Linked DNA regions of Pararoseomonas sp. SCSIO 73927. The protein of the gene in region 2 interacts with the protein of the main gene of each other region in a pairwise test. Links are inferred from orthologs where the notes say so. Each region holds a gene or a part of one and is shown on either strand. Other genes may lie near its edges. The genes, in order: rpe and eno.

Region 1 (3,227 bases), 2.8 Mb from region 2 along the record:
ACCAACACCTGGGGCGCGCGGACGAGCTCGGCGATCGGTGCGAAGTCGCGGACGGGGTCAAAGCTGATCCGGGGGTAGAGGGCGGGGTTGATCGCCAGCGGGTCGGAGCCGACGAGGATCGTCAGCCCGTCCGGCCTGGCGCGGGCCACGAGATCGAAGGCGATGTTGCTGCCGGCGCCGGTGTGGTTCTCCACCACCACGGGCTGGCCGAGCGGGCCGGTGAGGGCGCGGGCGACGCTGCGGCCGAGGATGTCCAGGCTGCCGCCGGGCGCGACGGGCACGACGATCCTCACGGGGCGGTCGGGCCAGGGCGCGGCCGGGGCCTCGCCGCCCTGGGCGAAGGCCGGGCGGGCGGCAGCGGGGCCGGAGAAGGCCAGAGGAGCAGGAATCGCCGCCGCCAGGGCGAGGAGGTTGCGGCGGGAGAGGTCACGCATCGGTCGTTGCACCAACAAGGTAGGGCATCAGAGATGGTTTTTCTCCGGTAAGGATGAAATACCGGCAACAAAAAGATTTCCTTGCTATCATAGCCCCGCTTTGAGAAAGGATTTGGCCTATGCCGTCTCCGCCGGAGTTGGACTCCACCGACCGCGCGATTCTCCGGCTGATCCAGCGGGACGCGGCACTCTCCCTCGCGGCCATCGCGGAGGCGGTGGGGCTCACCCCGACCCCGTGCTGGAAGCGCATCCGGCGGATGGAGGCGGCGGGAGTGATCACCGGCCGCGCCACCCTGCTGGACCCGGCCCGGGTGGGCCTGCCGCTCTCCGTCTTCGTCTCGCTGGAGATCGGGGACCATTCCGCCGGGTGGATCGAGGCCTTCGCGTGGAGGGTTTCCGCCATGCCGGAGGTGCTGGAGTGCTGGCGGATGGGCGGGGACGTGGACTACCTGCTGCGCGTGGCGGTGGCGGACATGGCGGCCTACGACGCCTTCTACCGCCGGCTGACGGCGGAGGTGCCGCAGCTGCGCAACGTCACCAGCCGCTTCGCCATGGAGCGGGTGAAATCCACCACCGCGCTGCCGGTGTAACGAAGCGTGCCGTGTTGATGCCCTGGGACGCCTGCCGCATAACGCCCCCGTGACACGCGCAGCCCCCCACCCCGTCCTGATCGCGCCCTCCCTCCTGGCCGCCGACTTCACGCGGCTCGCGGAGGAGGTGGCCGCCATCGAGGCCGCCGGCGCCGACTGGCTGCACCTGGACATCATGGACGGCCACTTCGTGCCGAACATCTCCTTCGGCCCCGCGGTCGTGAAGGCGCTCCGCCCCCTCACCCGCATGCCCTTCGACGTGCACCTGATGATCGCCCCGGCCGATCCCTACCTGGCCGCCTTCGCGGAGGCCGGGGCGGACCTGATCTCCCTCCACCCGGAGGCGGGGCCGCACCTGCACCGCTCCCTCCAGACCATCCGGGGGCTGGGGAAGAAGGCGGGGGTGGTGCTGAACCCCGGCACCCCGGTGGAGGCCGTGGCGCCGGTGCTGGACCTGCTGGACCTGATCCTCGTCATGTCCGTGAACCCCGGCTTCGGCGGGCAGTCCTTCATCGACAGTCAGCTGGCGAAGATCGCGGCGCTGCGGGCGACAATCGACCGCTCGGGCCGCGACATCCGGCTGCAGGTGGATGGCGGGGTGACGGCGAAGACCGCGTCGATGTGTATCGAGGCGGGGGCAGACGTGCTGGTGGCCGGCACCGCCGTGTTCGGGGCACCGGACCGCGCGGCCGCCATCGCCGCCCTTCGCGGCCCCGCCCGAAATATGTCTGCCGGCGCCGCCCGCAACATTGAGGACGCCCGGGCATGAGCGGCTGGCTGCGCGGCGCGCGCCGCACCCTCTCCGGCCTGAAGCCCATCCGCGTGCCGGAGGCTCCCTCCCGCGCCTTCCGCGACCTCTGGCCCGGCGACGTGGCCCGGGCGGGGAAGCTGATGGAGGGCGAGCTGGAGGTGGCGGGCACAGTACGGCCGCTGCCGGACGACCCCTCCGCCTTCGGGCCCGGCGCAGGCGGCCCGGCCTGGCGCGCGGCGCTGCACGGCTTTGCCTGGCTGCGCGACCTGCGGGCGCTGGGCACGGATGCGGCGCGGATGCACGCGCGGGACATCACCCGGCTCTGGCTGGAATCCGGCACCACGGACCCCGTGGCCATCGCGCCGGAGGTGGTGGGAGCGCGGCTCTCCGCCTGGCTCGGCCACTGGGACTTCCTGGCCGCCACGGCCGAGGACGGGCTGCGCCGGGCCCTGATGGCGCGGCTGGCCGCCGATGCGCGCGGGCTGGTGGCCGGGCTGCCGGCCGAGGCGCGGCACCGGGGGGCCCTCGTCGCTCTCAAGGGCGCCCTGGCGGCCGCGGTGGCGCTGGAGGAGGAGCCCTGGCTCACCCGCTGCCTGAAGCTTCTGCCCGCGGAGATCGATCGCCAGATCCTGCCCGACGGCGCCCAGGTGGAGCGCAGCCCGGGCATCCTGCTGCTGGCGCTGCAGGACCTGATCGAGATCCGCAACCTGCTGCACGGCGCGGGGATCGAGGCGCCGCCGCACCTCGCCCACGCCCTGGACCGCGCCGCCCCCGCGCTGCGGCTGTTCCGCCACGGCGACGGGGGACTGGCCGCCTTCAACGGCACGCGGGAGGAGGCGGCGAGCCTGCTGGACCTCGTCCTCACCCAGGCCCAGGCCCGCGGGCGGGCGCCGCTCATCCTCGGCGATGCCGGGTTCCAGCGCCTGCAGGCCGGGCGCACCCTGGTGATCGCGGATTGCGGCACGCCGCCCCCGCGCAACGGCGCCACGGCGCCGGGCGGCCTGCCGCGCGGGGCGGACCGGCTGCACCATGCCGGCACCCTCTCCTTCGAGATGTCGATCGGGCGGGACCGCCTGATCATCAACTGCGGCGCGGCGCCGGCGGCCGAGGGCGCCTGGCGCGACGCGCTGCGCGCCACCGCCGCCCACTCCACCCTCACCCTCGCCGACACCAACAGCAGCGAGCTGACGGAGGACGGGCTGGGACGCCGCCCCGAGCACGTGGAGGCCGAGCGCCACGAGGCGAGCGGCGCCCAGTGGCTGGAAGCCACCCATGACGGCTGGAAGAAGGGCTTCAACGCGATCCACCGCCGCCGCCTCTACCTCGCGGAGTCCGGGGACGACCTGCGCGGCGAGGACATCGTGGAGGCCGACGACCTGCCCGCCTTCACCGTGCGCTTCCACCTGCACCCCGCCGTGACGGCGACGCTCGCGGAGGATGGCGGCTCGGTGA
Region 2 (3,170 bases):
CCTTCTCGCGGGAGAACATGTGCATGCTCCCGCCCTTGCCCTTGGAGTAGCCGCCGATGCGCCCGGTCAGCTCCGCCATCACGCCGCGCGCCTCCATGCCCGTGGCGAGCATGTGCCCGTGGTCACGGTAGGAGGTGATGACCTGGTCGCCCTCCTTCAGGGTCATCTGCATGCCCACCACCACGGCCTCCTGGCCGATGTAGAGGTGGCAGAAGCCGCCGATGAGGCCCATGCCGTAGAGCTGGCCGGCCTTCTCCTCGAAGCGGCGGATCAGCAGCATCTCGCGGTAGGCCTTGGCCAGCACGTCCTGGTTATGGCCGGCGGCGGGGGGAGTATCCTTGCCGTTCCCGCGGCGCTTCGCCGCGCTTTCGGTCCCGAGGGCCATGGGCTGCTCCTGCTTGAAAAGTCGGCCGGGGAGGCCGTCTTTCATCGGCAGATACGGTTGGCGCCGGGGATCAGCAAGCTACAAGACTCGGCTAAGTCGTTGATGTTGCGTTGCAACATCGCGAATATCCGCGCCGGATACAAAAGGACAGGTCCGGGAACGCCGCACGGCGCGGCGGAAGGACCGCCGCGCCGTCCGAAAATCCGGCCTTTCCGAACCCTAGAAGAGGCGGCGGTTCGGCGCGTAGGGCACGATGATCTCGTCCTTGGCCACCACGTTCAGCAGGGCGCGGGCGCGCTCCTCCAGCATGTCGCGGTCCAGGTGCTCGGCCCGCAGGCCCGCCACCTTGCGCTCCATGGTGTCTCGCTCCGCCTCCGCCTCGGCCAGTACCAGCCGGGCTGCGGCGATCTCGGCGTTGCGGGCATCGCGCGCGATAAGCCCGCGCGTGCCATTCATCGCGTGGTGCGCGAAGTATCCGCACAGCGCGAAGAAAATTGTCGGAAGCACCAAGGCCTGCGCCCGGCGCTTCACCCCCTGTAAGAAAGCCAACTGCCCCTCCCCCGAAGAGCTTAGGCCGATCGGAATGATCCCCTGGGGCGGAGTAAAATCGGCGCCACGCTGCGGCGCAAGGTCATTCGGGGCAGGGCTGCGGAATTAGCTGTGGACGTTGCGCGCGCGCCGCGCTCTGCGGCGCGCGCGGCCTCTTCAGCGCCCCTTGGGAAGCACGTTGCGGCCCGCGTAGCGCGCCGCCGGGCCCAGCCCCTGCTCGATTCGGATGAGCTGGTTGTACTTCGCGAGTCGGTCGGACCGGGACAGCGAGCCCGTCTTGATTTGGCCGCAATTGGTGGCCACCGCGAGGTCCGCGATCGTCGCGTCCTCCGTCTCGCCGGAGCGGTGCGACATCACCGCCTTGTAGCCGGCGCGGTGCGCCGTCTCCACGGCCTCCAGCGTCTCCGTCAGCGACCCGATCTGGTTCACCTTCACCAGGATGGCGTTGCCCACCCCCTGGTCGATTCCCTGGCGCAGGCGCTCCGTGTTCGTCACGAACAGATCGTCGCCGACGAGGTTCACGCGGTCGCCCAGCCGCTCTGTCAGCAGCTTCCAGCCCGCCCAGTCATCCTCGGACATGCCGTCCTCGATGGAGACGATGGGGTACTTGCCGCAGAGCGCGGCGAGGTAGTCCACCATCCCCGCGGCGTCGAGCTTCTTCCCCTCGCCCTCCATATCGTAGGTGCCGTTCTTGAAGAACTCGGTGGAGGCGCAGTCGAGGGCGAACATGATGTCCTCGCCCACGCGGTGGCCGGCGGCCTCGCAGGCGGCGGCGATGAAGTCCAGCGCCTCCTCCGCGCTCTTCAGGTTCGGCGCGAAGCCGCCCTCGTCGCCCACGTTCGTCGCGTGGCCCGCGTCGTGCAGCTTCTTCTTCAGCGCTTGGAACACCTCGGAGCCGATCCGCACCGCGTCCGCCATCGTGCCGGCGGCCACCGGCATGACCATGAACTCCTGGATGTCGATCGGATTGTCGGCGTGCTGGCCGCCGTTGATGATGTTCATCATCGGCACCGGCAGGGTGCGGGCGAAGGTGCCGCCGACGTAGCGGTACAGCGGGAGCCCGTAGTGCTCCGCCGCGGCCTTGGCATTCGCGAGCGAGACGGCGAGGATCGCGTTGGCGCCCAGCCGCGCCTTGTTCGGCGTGCCGTCCAGCTCGATCATCGTCTCGTCAATCTTCACCTGGTCCGTGGCGTCCAGGCCGGAGAGGGCGTCGAAGATCTCGCCCTCCACGTTCGCCACCGCCTTCAGCACGCCCTTGCCGCCGTAGCGGGACTTGTCGCCGTCGCGCAGCTCAACGGCCTCGTGCGCGCCGGTGGAGGCGCCGGAAGGGACGATGGCGCGGCCGATGGCCCCGCTGTCCAGCACCACCTCCACTTCCACCGTCGGGTTGCCGCGGCTGTCGAGGACCTCGCGGGCAATGATGTCGGAAATGGCGGACATGGGGGCTCCAGCGCTCCGGGACGTTGCCCCGGCGATAAGGCCGGTCGTCCTGCCCGGCAAGAGGGGCCCGGCAAGAGGGGGCGGGCGAGAGGTAAGGTCCCCGCCCTCCGCGAACCCGGCCGGTCAGCCCGTCACGTTGACGGCCAGGGCGGCCTGAAGGGCGTAGACGTCAACGCCGCGCCCGAAGGTCAGCTGCACCGGCTCCGCGCCACTGGACCAGATCCGGAGCTCGGCCTCCATGTCGAAGCTGCCCGCGCTCTCGACGGAGAAGCGCGTGATGCTTCGGTAGGGGATGGAGAGGTACTCCGTCTTCCGCCCCGTCACCCCCTGCTTGTCGATGAGGATCACCCGCTTGTCCGTCAGGATGATGACGTCGCGGATCAGCTTGTAGGCGAGCTGGACCCTCTCCGAGGGGGCGAGCAGACGCGCGTAGTCGGCCGCGGCCTGGGCCGGGCTGATCTCGCTGGCATGGCCCATCAGGCCGGAGAGAAGCGACAAGGAGGTCTCCTCGGAGGTCGGGCCGCACAGCCTATCCCTTCCGCAAGCGGGCGCAACGCCGCCCCCCCGTCCTCACCCCCCCTCGATGATCGCCTTGATCCGCGCGGCCAGGGCCTCCATCGCGAAGGGCTTGGTCATCACGTGCAGCCCCGGCTCCAGCCGGTCGCCCACCGCCGCGGTCTCGGCGTAGCCGGTGATGAACAGCACCCGCAGCCCCGGCCGGGCGGTGCGCGCGGCATCGGCCAATTGCCGCCCGTTCAGCCCGCCGGGCAGCCCGACATCCGTCACCAGCAGGTCG

The links.
Region 1: the proteins of eno (region 2) and rpe interact in binary tests that used the Escherichia coli proteins (3 or more experiments, as listed by UniProt). The link is inferred for Pararoseomonas sp. SCSIO 73927 from one-to-one orthologs.

What each region holds. Positions count from the first base shown.
Region 1 is NZ_CP146232.1:2,116,052-2,119,278, reverse strand. What follows is about bases 18-2,933. They hold rpe (ribulose-phosphate 3-epimerase), read left to right. Parts: upstream 18-1,073; coding sequence 1,074-1,793; downstream 1,794-2,933. Other genes in these bases: VQH23_RS10025 (heparinase II/III family protein), read left to right, coding at 1,790-2,933; VQH23_RS10035 (Lrp/AsnC family transcriptional regulator), read left to right, coding at 554-1,024; VQH23_RS10040 (tripartite tricarboxylate transporter substrate binding protein), read right to left, coding at 18-434. Also shown: more of VQH23_RS10040, read right to left, coding at 1-17; more of VQH23_RS10025, read left to right, coding at 2,934-3,227. UniProt on the Escherichia coli protein: Catalyzes the reversible epimerization of D-ribulose 5-phosphate to D-xylulose 5-phosphate.
Region 2 is NZ_CP146232.1:4,913,440-4,916,609, forward strand. Bases 233-3,091 are described here. They hold eno (phosphopyruvate hydratase), read right to left. Parts: upstream 2,375-3,091; coding sequence 1,091-2,374; downstream 233-1,090. Other genes in these bases: pdhA (pyruvate dehydrogenase (acetyl-transferring) E1 component subunit alpha), read right to left, coding at 233-385; VQH23_RS23220 (septum formation initiator family protein), read right to left, coding at 605-934; VQH23_RS23230 (PH domain-containing protein), read right to left, coding at 2,498-2,872; VQH23_RS23235 (PAS domain S-box protein), read right to left, coding at 2,945-3,091. In the rest of the region: more of pdhA, read right to left, coding at 1-232; more of VQH23_RS23235, read right to left, coding at 3,092-3,170. UniProt on the Escherichia coli protein: Catalyzes the reversible conversion of 2-phosphoglycerate (2-PG) into phosphoenolpyruvate (PEP). It is essential for the degradation of carbohydrates via glycolysis.